Regions from separate parts of the Streptomyces sp. NPDC050636 genome, predicted to be linked through region 3. Evidence: riboswitches for the same ligand, from Rfam matches in the RefSeq annotation. Region 3 holds a riboswitch; each other region holds the start of a gene.
What was found. Region 3 has a riboswitch for cobalamin ahead of metE (5-methyltetrahydropteroyltriglutamate--homocysteine S-methyltransferase). Riboswitches for the same ligand answer to the same signal wherever they lie in the genome.
Positions count from the first base shown of each region.

Region 1: linked by a shared signal. The riboswitch ahead of AB0I10_RS31380 (cobalamin biosynthesis protein) and the one ahead of metE (5-methyltetrahydropteroyltriglutamate--homocysteine S-methyltransferase) in region 3 are both predicted to bind cobalamin.
Region 2: linked by a shared signal. The riboswitch ahead of AB0I10_RS32715 (CbtB-domain containing protein) and the one ahead of metE (5-methyltetrahydropteroyltriglutamate--homocysteine S-methyltransferase) in region 3 are both predicted to bind cobalamin.
Region 4: linked by a shared signal. The riboswitch ahead of AB0I10_RS26310 (CoA-acylating methylmalonate-semialdehyde dehydrogenase) and the one ahead of metE (5-methyltetrahydropteroyltriglutamate--homocysteine S-methyltransferase) in region 3 are both predicted to bind cobalamin.

Region 1 is NZ_JBFAIP010000072.1:14,759-16,951, reverse strand. Features, by position in the region: gene AB0I10_RS31385 (hypothetical protein) at 1-395, opposite strand, end outside; cobalamin riboswitch at 600-756, shown strand; gene AB0I10_RS31380 (cobalamin biosynthesis protein) at 898-1,911, shown strand; gene AB0I10_RS31375 (cobyric acid synthase) at 1,908-2,193, shown strand, end outside.
Region 2 is NZ_JBFAIP010000080.1:15,613-17,805, reverse strand. Features, by position in the region: gene AB0I10_RS32720 (CbtA family protein) at 111-881, opposite strand; gene AB0I10_RS32715 (CbtB-domain containing protein) at 897-1,115, opposite strand; cobalamin riboswitch at 1,159-1,324, opposite strand; gene AB0I10_RS32710 (histidine phosphatase family protein) at 1,426-2,019, shown strand.
Region 3 is NZ_JBFAIP010000020.1:37,349-39,541, forward strand. Features, by position in the region: gene metE (5-methyltetrahydropteroyltriglutamate--homocysteine S-methyltransferase) at 1-859, opposite strand, end outside; cobalamin riboswitch at 1,030-1,247, opposite strand; gene AB0I10_RS17845 (short-chain fatty acyl-CoA regulator family protein) at 1,686-2,193, shown strand, end outside.
Region 4 is NZ_JBFAIP010000044.1:25,502-27,694, forward strand. Features, by position in the region: gene AB0I10_RS26310 (CoA-acylating methylmalonate-semialdehyde dehydrogenase) at 1-957, opposite strand, end outside; cobalamin riboswitch at 1,157-1,343, opposite strand; gene aceA (isocitrate lyase) at 1,706-2,193, shown strand, end outside.

The DNA of each region.
Region 1 (2,193 bases), on a different contig from region 3:
GGGCCGCCGGGGTCGGGGGCTTGGGGGGCCTCGCCCGGCCGACCCGCGTCACCGATGACGACGACGGCGGGCTCCTCGCCTTCGGCGCGTTCCTCTCTGCGCCGCCGCAGCCACTCCCGCAGGGCGATGCTCAGGCTCTTGGTGAGCTCCGCGGCGACCGCGCCGACGATGACCAGGATCAGGTCGTCGACGCCGACGGCCATGTCCCCGAGGTCCGTTTCGTCCGTGCCGTGCGTCGCGTCCGCCGGCGCCGGCCGCACCGTCCAGTCGTGTCCCTGGTGCCGCAGCCATGGCTCGCGCTCCAGCCACGCCTTGAGATCCTCGATGTCCTGGTGCGGATTGTCCGTGCCCGTGATCCGGATACGGATCTCCTGGCGGTCAGCGCTCTCCGGCATCCCCCGGCCCCCTTCCGGCGGCCCCATTGCCCACCGTGCAACAGATACTGACGTGAGATCAGGGACCTGGGCAACCCTCCGTGACACGACCACCACCCTGTGGCGTTGACCACACCCTCCACCACAGGGCTGCGTCGCAGGTCAGGGGTGAGTTGACGGGCATTCGCGGGGCGTGGTGGACTGCCCGGGCCATTCGGCGACAGTTGAGGAAGTCCGGTGCGAATCCGGCGCGGTCCCGCCACTGTCACCGGGGAGCGTTCCTCCAGCGAAGGTCACGGTCCGCTTCGCGCCTGCCCGCAGGGCAGGGTGCGTACGGACTGGAAGGCCGGGGGAAGCGCCGATCCGGGGAGCCAGGAGACTCTGGTCGCCGACACGTCGAGCCAGGGCGCGGACCCTGAGTGAGGACATACCGCCATGCCCGGCCACAGTTCGAGATCTTCCCTGACTCCTGCCCCAAGTGCCGTCGCAGCGGCCCTTCGAGGCCTGACGGCGGTCTGATCCGGTGCGCGGCGAACACGCGACGTACGCGTGCGGCGCGGTCCTCGGTTTTCTCGGCGATCTGATCGCGGCGGATCCCCGGCGCGGGCATCCGGTGGCCGCGTTCGGCCGGGCCGCGGGCGCCGTCGAGCGCCGGCTGTGGCGCGATCACCGCGGGTACGGAGCGGCACATGCGGTGCTGTGCGCGGGCGGCGCGGCGGTCGGTGCCGCGGCGCTGCAACGCGCGGTACGGGGTTCCGGGCCCGCCTCCGCCCCCCTGCGTACGTCCGCCCGGATCGCCCTGACCGCGGCCACTGTCTGGGCCGTGCTGGGCGGCACCTCGCTCGGCCGGGAGGCGCGGGCCGTCGGCGGTGCGCTGACGGCGGGTGACCTGGACGTGGCGCGGGAGCGGCTGCCGCATCTGTGCGGGCGCGATCCGCAGGCGCTGGACGGGCCGCAGATGGCCCGCGCGGTGGTGGAGTCGGTCGCGGAGAACACCTCGGACGCGGTGGTGGGTGCCCTGGTATGGGGCGCGTTGGGCGGTGTGCCCGGCCTGGTGGCGTTCCGGGCGGTGAACACCCTGGACGCGATGGTGGGCCATAAGTCGCCGCGCTACCGCCGGTTCGGCTGGGCCTCGGCGCGGCTCGACGATGTGGCCGGGTGGCCCGGCTCCCGGCTGACCGCCGCGCTGACGGTGCTCGCGGGCCCCGGCCGGCGCGGCGCGCTGCGGGCCTGGCGGGCCGACGGCGGCGCGCATCCGAGCCCCAACGCGGGCCCCGTGGAGGCGTCGTTCGCGGGTGCGCTGGGCATCCGGCTGGGCGGCACGCTGGCGTACGGCGGGCGGGTCGAACACCGTCCGGTGCTCAACGGCGGGGCGCCGCCGCCCGGCGTACCCGATATCGAGCGGGCGGTCCGGCTCTCGCAGCGGGTGAGTGTGCTGGCGCTGGCGACAACGGTCGCGGGGCGGCTGGCGGTGGGCGCGGCGCTGCGCGCGGCGCACCGTGAGCCGGGTTCCCGGCAGATGAGGAGGACCCGGTGAACGGGCGGTTCAAGGCGTCCGGCGGGGCCGTCGGCGGTGGCCTGTTGGTCGCCGGTACGACGTCCGACGCGGGCAAGAGTGTGGTCACGGCGGGCATCTGCCGCTGGCTGGTCCGGCAGGGCGTCCGGGTGGCGCCGTTCAAGGCGCAGAACATGTCGCTGAACTCGTTTGTGACGCGCGAGGGCGCCGAGATCGGGCGGGCCCAGGCGATGCAGGCCGCCGCGGCGCGGGTGGAGCCGACCGCGCTGATGAACCCCGTACTGCTCAAGCCGGGCAGCGACC
Region 2 (2,193 bases), on a different contig from region 3:
CCCGCAGCGAAATGGTCTTGCAACGGTCTCGCAGCAGAAAGGCCACGCAGCGAAAAAGGCCCCGCGATCGGCGTCGCGGGGCCTTCCTCGATGTTCCGGCGCGTGCCGGGTCAGGTCGCCGCCGGTGCGGCCTCGGTCTCGGCCTTGGCCTCAGTGGCAGCCGCGGCTTCCTTGGCCGGTACGACGCGCTCCGCGAGATGACCGAAGATCAGCCCGAAGGCGGTCCACAGCACCAGTTGAACGGCGAGCGTCGACAGCCGGAACTCCCAGAGCGATGTGCCGGGGAATCCGTGCGGCACATTGTCGTAGGCCGGCAGGAAGGCGTACGCGATCCCGATGGCGACCACGAACGCGGCGCCGCCCGCGACCGTGGCGTACCAGTTGCCCAGCTTGGGAGCGAGGCGCCGGCCGAGAATCGTCGCGCCGACGGCCAGCAGGATGCCGAGCAGCATCATCAGGAAGTACAGGGCGGTGCGCTGGCCGATGGTGTCGGGGTCGCCGACGGCCGGCGGGTTGGCCGGGTACTTCAGGAACGGTACGAGATAGACCAGCAGCGCCCCGCCGGACACCAGGACGGCCGTGGCCCGGGTGCTGAAGCGGCCGATCCGGCCCAGTGCGAAGCAGAAGACCAGGGCGGCGATACCGCCCAGCGCCACGCCGTAGACCAGGATGCCGGTCGCCAGGCCCGCTGTGGACTGCATACCGCGGCTGACGGCCTCCACCTCGTGCTCATGGCCGTGGCTGTGGCTTTCCTCGAACGCGATCGCGGCGTCCACCTGCGGTTCGCCCAGGAAGTAGGCGACGACGAGGGTGAGGACACCGGCCGCCAGACCGGCGAGCATGCCGCGCACCAGAAGATTTCTGATGGTGAGGGAGTTCATGGGTGCGGCGTCCGATCAGTGGCAGGGGAAGCCGAGCAGGTGGCGTCCGTCGTGGACCCACTCGTGAACGTCCGTACCGGAGAACACCGAGGTGGCACCCTGCTCCGCGCCGATGAAGTACAGCAGGACCAGCATCAGGACGCCGACGAACAGTGCCCAGGGGGCGAGCGCCTTGAGGGGGAGCGGGGCCGGGGTGATGGTGCCGGCGGCCGGCGGAGCGATGGTCTGAGCCATGGCAGGACCTCCTGAGAAGGGGAACTCGCGTCCCTGTAGATGGAGTGCGTAACGACATGCCGGGTCTGGCTTGCCCGGTCCCGGCCCTGCTGGGCTGAGTCAAAACCGGACATACAGTGGCGCGACCGCGCCGGGATCCCACCGGCTTCCGTCATGTCGTCGTCAATATCATCGGGAAGGTATCGCGAACCGGCCACATGGCCAAGGCCGCACAGGGGGCGGAGGGGCGCAGGACAGGGCGCATCGGCCGGTCAACTTCCCCTGGTGGGCGATCTGTTGTGGATGTCCGGAAAGAGCTGGGGAAGAGTGCATGACAACTCGGGTGACGTTGATCTCACCGGCCGCGGGTTTGGCGCAGCGCGAGGTGCGCTTCGACGACGACGGTCCGTTGAGCGAGGCCGGACTGCGCCGCGCCCGGACCGCCGCCGGAACGCTGCCGGGCGCCGACCGGATCATGGTCTCGCCGTCGATGCGGTGTCGTCGTACGGCCGAGGAACTCGGGCTGCCGGCGGAGCCCATGCCGGCGCCGGCGGGCTGTGCGATGGGCCGGTGGCGTGGCCGGAGCCTGGCGGAGGTGGCCGACGCCGAGCCGGAGGCGGTGTCCGCCTGGCTCTCGGATCCCGGCTTCGCGGGGCATGGCGGCGAATCGCTGCGGCAGCTCTGCGACCGGGTCGGGGCCTGGCTGACGGGGGTGGCCGCCGAGTCGGGGCGCGTGCTCGCCGTAGTGGAGCCGGATGTCGTGCGCGCCGCCACGGTGTGTGCCCTCCGGCTCCCGATGGAGGCGTTCTGGCGGCTGGATGTGGCCCCGCTGACCGCGACCGAGCTGAGCGGTCGCAGCGGGCGCTGGAACCTGGGGCTGGGTCGGTCGCTGGGCCATGGAGGCCGTGAAGAGGGCAGTGGATGAGGCCGTGGGCGAGGTCGGGGGTAAGGGGTTGCGGGCGCGGTGCGCGACAACACCGCTGCCGGGAAAATTGCCGCCTCCACCATCTACACATAAAGGCGACATAAGTGCAGAATAAAGGTGCGCGGCCCCATGCCACGCGAATCCGGCCAGGCTTGCGGACGAAGGAGGCGAGTC
Region 3 (2,193 bases):
CGAGATCGGCGAGGTTGGCGGCCGCGGCGCCGGTGAAGTCCAGTGCGAGACCGTCGACGGGCGCCTTGGCCAGCACCGGCAGGGCGTCGCCCAGACGGTCGAAGTAGGCGGCGACCAGCAGCTTGGGACGGTCGGCGGGCGCGCCGAGGTCGCGGTAGGCACGGGCGGCGGCATTGAGCACGGCGGGGGAGCGGTCCTGCACCAGCGCCGGCTCGTCCAGCTGCACCCACTCCGCGCCGGCGGCCCGCAGATCGGCGAGCACCTCTTCGTACACCGGCAGCAGCCGGTCGAGCAGCGTCAGCGGGTCGAACTCGGCGGCGACGCCGGGCGCGGGCTTGGACAGCAGGAGGTAGGTGACCGGGCCGACCAGGACCGGGCGGGCGGCGAGGCCGAGCGCGAGGGCTTCACGGAGCTCGCCGACCTGCTTGGCGGAGTCCGCCGTGAAGACCGTGTCCGGCCCCAACTCCGGTACGAGATAGTGGTAGTTGGTGTCGAACCACTTGGTCATCTCCAGCGGCGCCACGTCCTGCGTGCCGCGGGCCATCGCGAAGTAGCCGTCCAGCCGGTCGGCGGCCACCGCGGCGCGGTGCCGGGCCGGGATCGCGCCGACCATCACGCTGGTGTCCAGGACGTGGTCGTAGTACGAGAAGTCGCCGGTCGGCACTTCGTGGACACCGGCCCCGGCGAGCTGCCGCCAGTTGCCGCGGCGCAGTTCGGCGGCGGTGCTGCGGAGGGCGTCGGCGGTGACGCGGCCCTTCCAGTAGCCCTCGATGGCCTTCTTCAGTTCCCGGTGCTGCCCCTGACGGGGGTAGCCGTGCACGGTGGCGCGTGCTGCCGCGGCTGCGGACTTGCTGGTCACGGAACTCTCCTTCGCGAGCGTGTCTCCATACGAACCCGGGACGGGTCGAGGACGCGAAAGACCGCGAAGGTCAGCACACCGGGCGGACCACCGCGCGATGGCGCCGCGCGTGCCGCCTGTATGTACGCCGACCCGCCCTCGAAGGTCACCGAGATCTCCGCGCACGATTCGGTCGCGCGCGGGCAACGGGCAGGTCTTCGGACTCGCGGGCACATCCGCCAAGGCGGACACCTACTGGCCGTCGCTTCCCAGACCCGGACCGGGCCCAGTGCGTATGACGGCGTTCGTTCCCACTCACCGCTGCGGGGCAGTCCCGGAATTCCACCGGGTTCCCTCTTGCGACGCGCCTGCCTGGCGGGCAGGGCGAACCAGTTGCACGGCCAGCCTAGACGAAGTCCGAAGTGCCGTCTGCCGGACGGGTGCGAGCAGCCTCAGCCACTGCTCGCGCCCGTCCCGCACCCGCCGGGGCGCACCCCGCCCCGGCGGCGAACCCGGGTCCCTCAACCCGGGCCGTGCATCAGGTGGCCGGTGGAACCGGCGTGTGCTGCGTGTGAACCATGCGAAGGTGCAACAGCTGAGTGCCGCTTCTTCTGGGCGACGGCCCGCCGCATCCTCGGGCATGTGGAGTGCTGAGCGATCTGCCGGGGTTGTCGGAGTCCATCGGGCTGCAGGTACGACTCTGGCAGGGGTGCCCAGTGCCGGCAAGCGTGGCGTGATGCCAAGTTCTGCGCATCTTCTCCGCCATTTTTGCCAACATTGCCAATCCTGGTGCACCGGAGATGACTTATGCTGCGCACAGATCCAGCGCACGGCCGGAGGGGGCCTGGTGAGCAAGACATACGCGGGAGCGCGGCTGCGCCGACTGCGCGAAGAACGGCGGCTGAGCCAGGCCGAGTTGGCCCGGACACTCGCCATCTCGCCCAGCTATCTCAACCAGATGGAGCACGACTCCCGGCCGCTGACCGTGCCCGTACTGCTGCGGCTGACCGAGGCGTTCGGCGTCGACCCCGGCTTCTTCTCCGCGCGCGACACCGGCCGCGTCCTGGCGGACCTGCGGGAAGCCCTCGCCGACGAGATGGCCGCCACCCGGGTGTCGCCCGCCGACCTGTCGGAGCTCGCCTCCCGGCTGCCCGCCGTCGCCGCCGTCCTCCTCGACCTGGGCCGCCGCAACCAGGCCCTGACCGAGCGGCTCGCCGAGGCCGCGGAGCACCGTGGCGCTCCCGACCAGGCCATACCCCGCTCACCGCACGAAGAGATCCGCGAATTCTTCTACCGCCGGCAGAACTACCTGCACGACACCGACACCGCCGCCGAAGAACTCGCCGGGGAGATCG
Region 4 (2,193 bases), on a different contig from region 3:
ATCGGGGTCGTCGGAACGGCCGATGCGCAGCTGCCCGATGCGCTCCTTCAGGCGTTCCACCAGGGCGTCGGCGGTGGTCTCGCCGACAGGGACGGCCACGGAGATCGCCATGCAACGCTCCCCCGCCGAGCCGTATCCCGCGCCGATCAGGGCGTCGACGGCCTGGTCGAGGTCGGCGTCCGGCATCACGATCATGTGGTTCTTGGCTCCGCCGAAGCACTGGGCTCGCTTGCCGTGCGCGGCGGCGGTGGCGTAGATGTGTGCGGCGATCGGCGTCGAGCCGACGAAGCCGAGCGCGCCGACCCGCGGGTCCGACAGCAGAGTGTCGACCGCTTCCTTGCCCCCGTTGACGACGTTGAGGACGCCTGGCGGAAGCCCCGCCTCCAGGAACAGCTCGGCGAGCCTGAGCGGTACCGAGGGGTCGCGCTCGGAGGGTTTGAGGATGAAGGAGTTGCCGCAGGCGAGGGCGGGGGCGGCCTTCCACAGGGGGATCATCGCGGGGAAGTTGAACGGGGTGATGCCGGCGGTGACACCGATGGGCCCGCGCAGGGAGTGGACGTCGATGCCGGTGCCGGCGTTGTCGGTGAACTCGCCCTTGAGCAGATGCGGGATGCCCGCGGCGAACTCGACGACCTCCAGGCCGCGTTGGAGGTCTCCGTGGGCGTCGGCGACGGTCTTGCCGTGCTCCGACGACAGCAGCCGGGCCAGCGACTCCCGTTCCCCTTCCACGAGTTGCAGGAACTTCAGCAGCACGCGGGCGCGGCGCTGCGGATTCCACTCGCCCCACTCGCACTGGGCCGAGGCGGCGTCGGCGATCGCCGCCTCGGTCTCACCGCGGTCGGCGAGCGGGACGCGGGCCTGCACCTCGCCGGTGTTGGGGTCGTACACATCGCCGTAGATCCCCGAGGTTCCCGGGGTGTGTTTGCCGCCGATGAAATGTGCCAGTTCACGGACCATGAAAGCCTGCTCTCGTCAGGTGAGATCCGGGGATGGCGCGCCGGCCCGGCACGGACACCGGGTGGCGTGCGTGCGGGGCGGCGCGAGAAGCGCAGGGGCTGGGTGGCCGTCAGTCGTCGGCGGTCGGTACCCGTCGGATTCGCCGGCCAGGGGCGTGGGTGCACACCGGTGCCATGCGTGTCTGCTCCATCCTCGTGGACAACACGGAACGTCCCGCGGCCGGTATCCTGACTCCCGGATCAGTACACGCTCCCCGGCCTTCCCGACGGACTTCTCCGTCAGTGGCCGGTCTCTTTCGGGGAGCGCATTCCCCGGTCACAGTGGCGGGACCGCGCCGGAATCACACCGGCTTCCCTGCACCGCGGGCCTTGTCCCCCGAACATATAGTTGGACGTCCTAGTAAGTCCACCCCGCCGCGTCCGCGCAGCAGAACATCGCCGCTCCGCACCTTCGCAAGGTTGGCAAAGACGGGCGGGAAGATACACAAAACTTGGCACACTTCCCCGCTTGATGGCACTCAGTGCCGGTGCCAAAGTCTGAGTACGGCCCGCCGGAACCGGCGACCGAAGCGGAACACCGGGCACGATTCACGCCCTGATGTCGGAGAACCCGGCCGTTCCGGACGGAAGTCCGCGCAACATTGCTCACCCTTGATCGCGCAGGGACCTCCGGCGGGCCGCATCCGAATACGGCACTCAGTGCCACATTCGCAACTTTGACGAGATACAGGCAGACCCGGGAGACGGTCATGGCACAGGCAAGCACGACGACGGCCGCAGAGCTGGCGCAGCGGTGGGCTACCGACCCGCGCTGGAAGGGTATCGAGCGCACCTACACGGCCGAGGACGTGGTGCGGCTGTCGGGCAGCGTCCGTGAGGAGCACACGCTCGCCCGGCGCGGCGCCGAGCGGCTGTGGCGGCAACTGCACGAGCAGGACTACATCCACGCGCTCGGTGCGCTGACCGGCGGTCAGGCGGTGCAGCAGGTCAAGGCCGGTCTCCAGGCCATCTACCTGTCCGGCTGGCAGGTCGCCGCGGACGCCAACCAGGCCGGCCACACCTACCCCGACCAGAGCCTGTACCCCGCCAACTCCGTGCCGCAGGTGGTCCGCCGGATCAACAACGCGTTGCTGCGCGCCGACCAGATCGCCACCGCCGAGGGCAACGGTGACACCACGGACTGGCTCGCGCCGATCGTGGCCGACGCCGAGGCCGGGTTCGGCGGGCCCCTCAACGC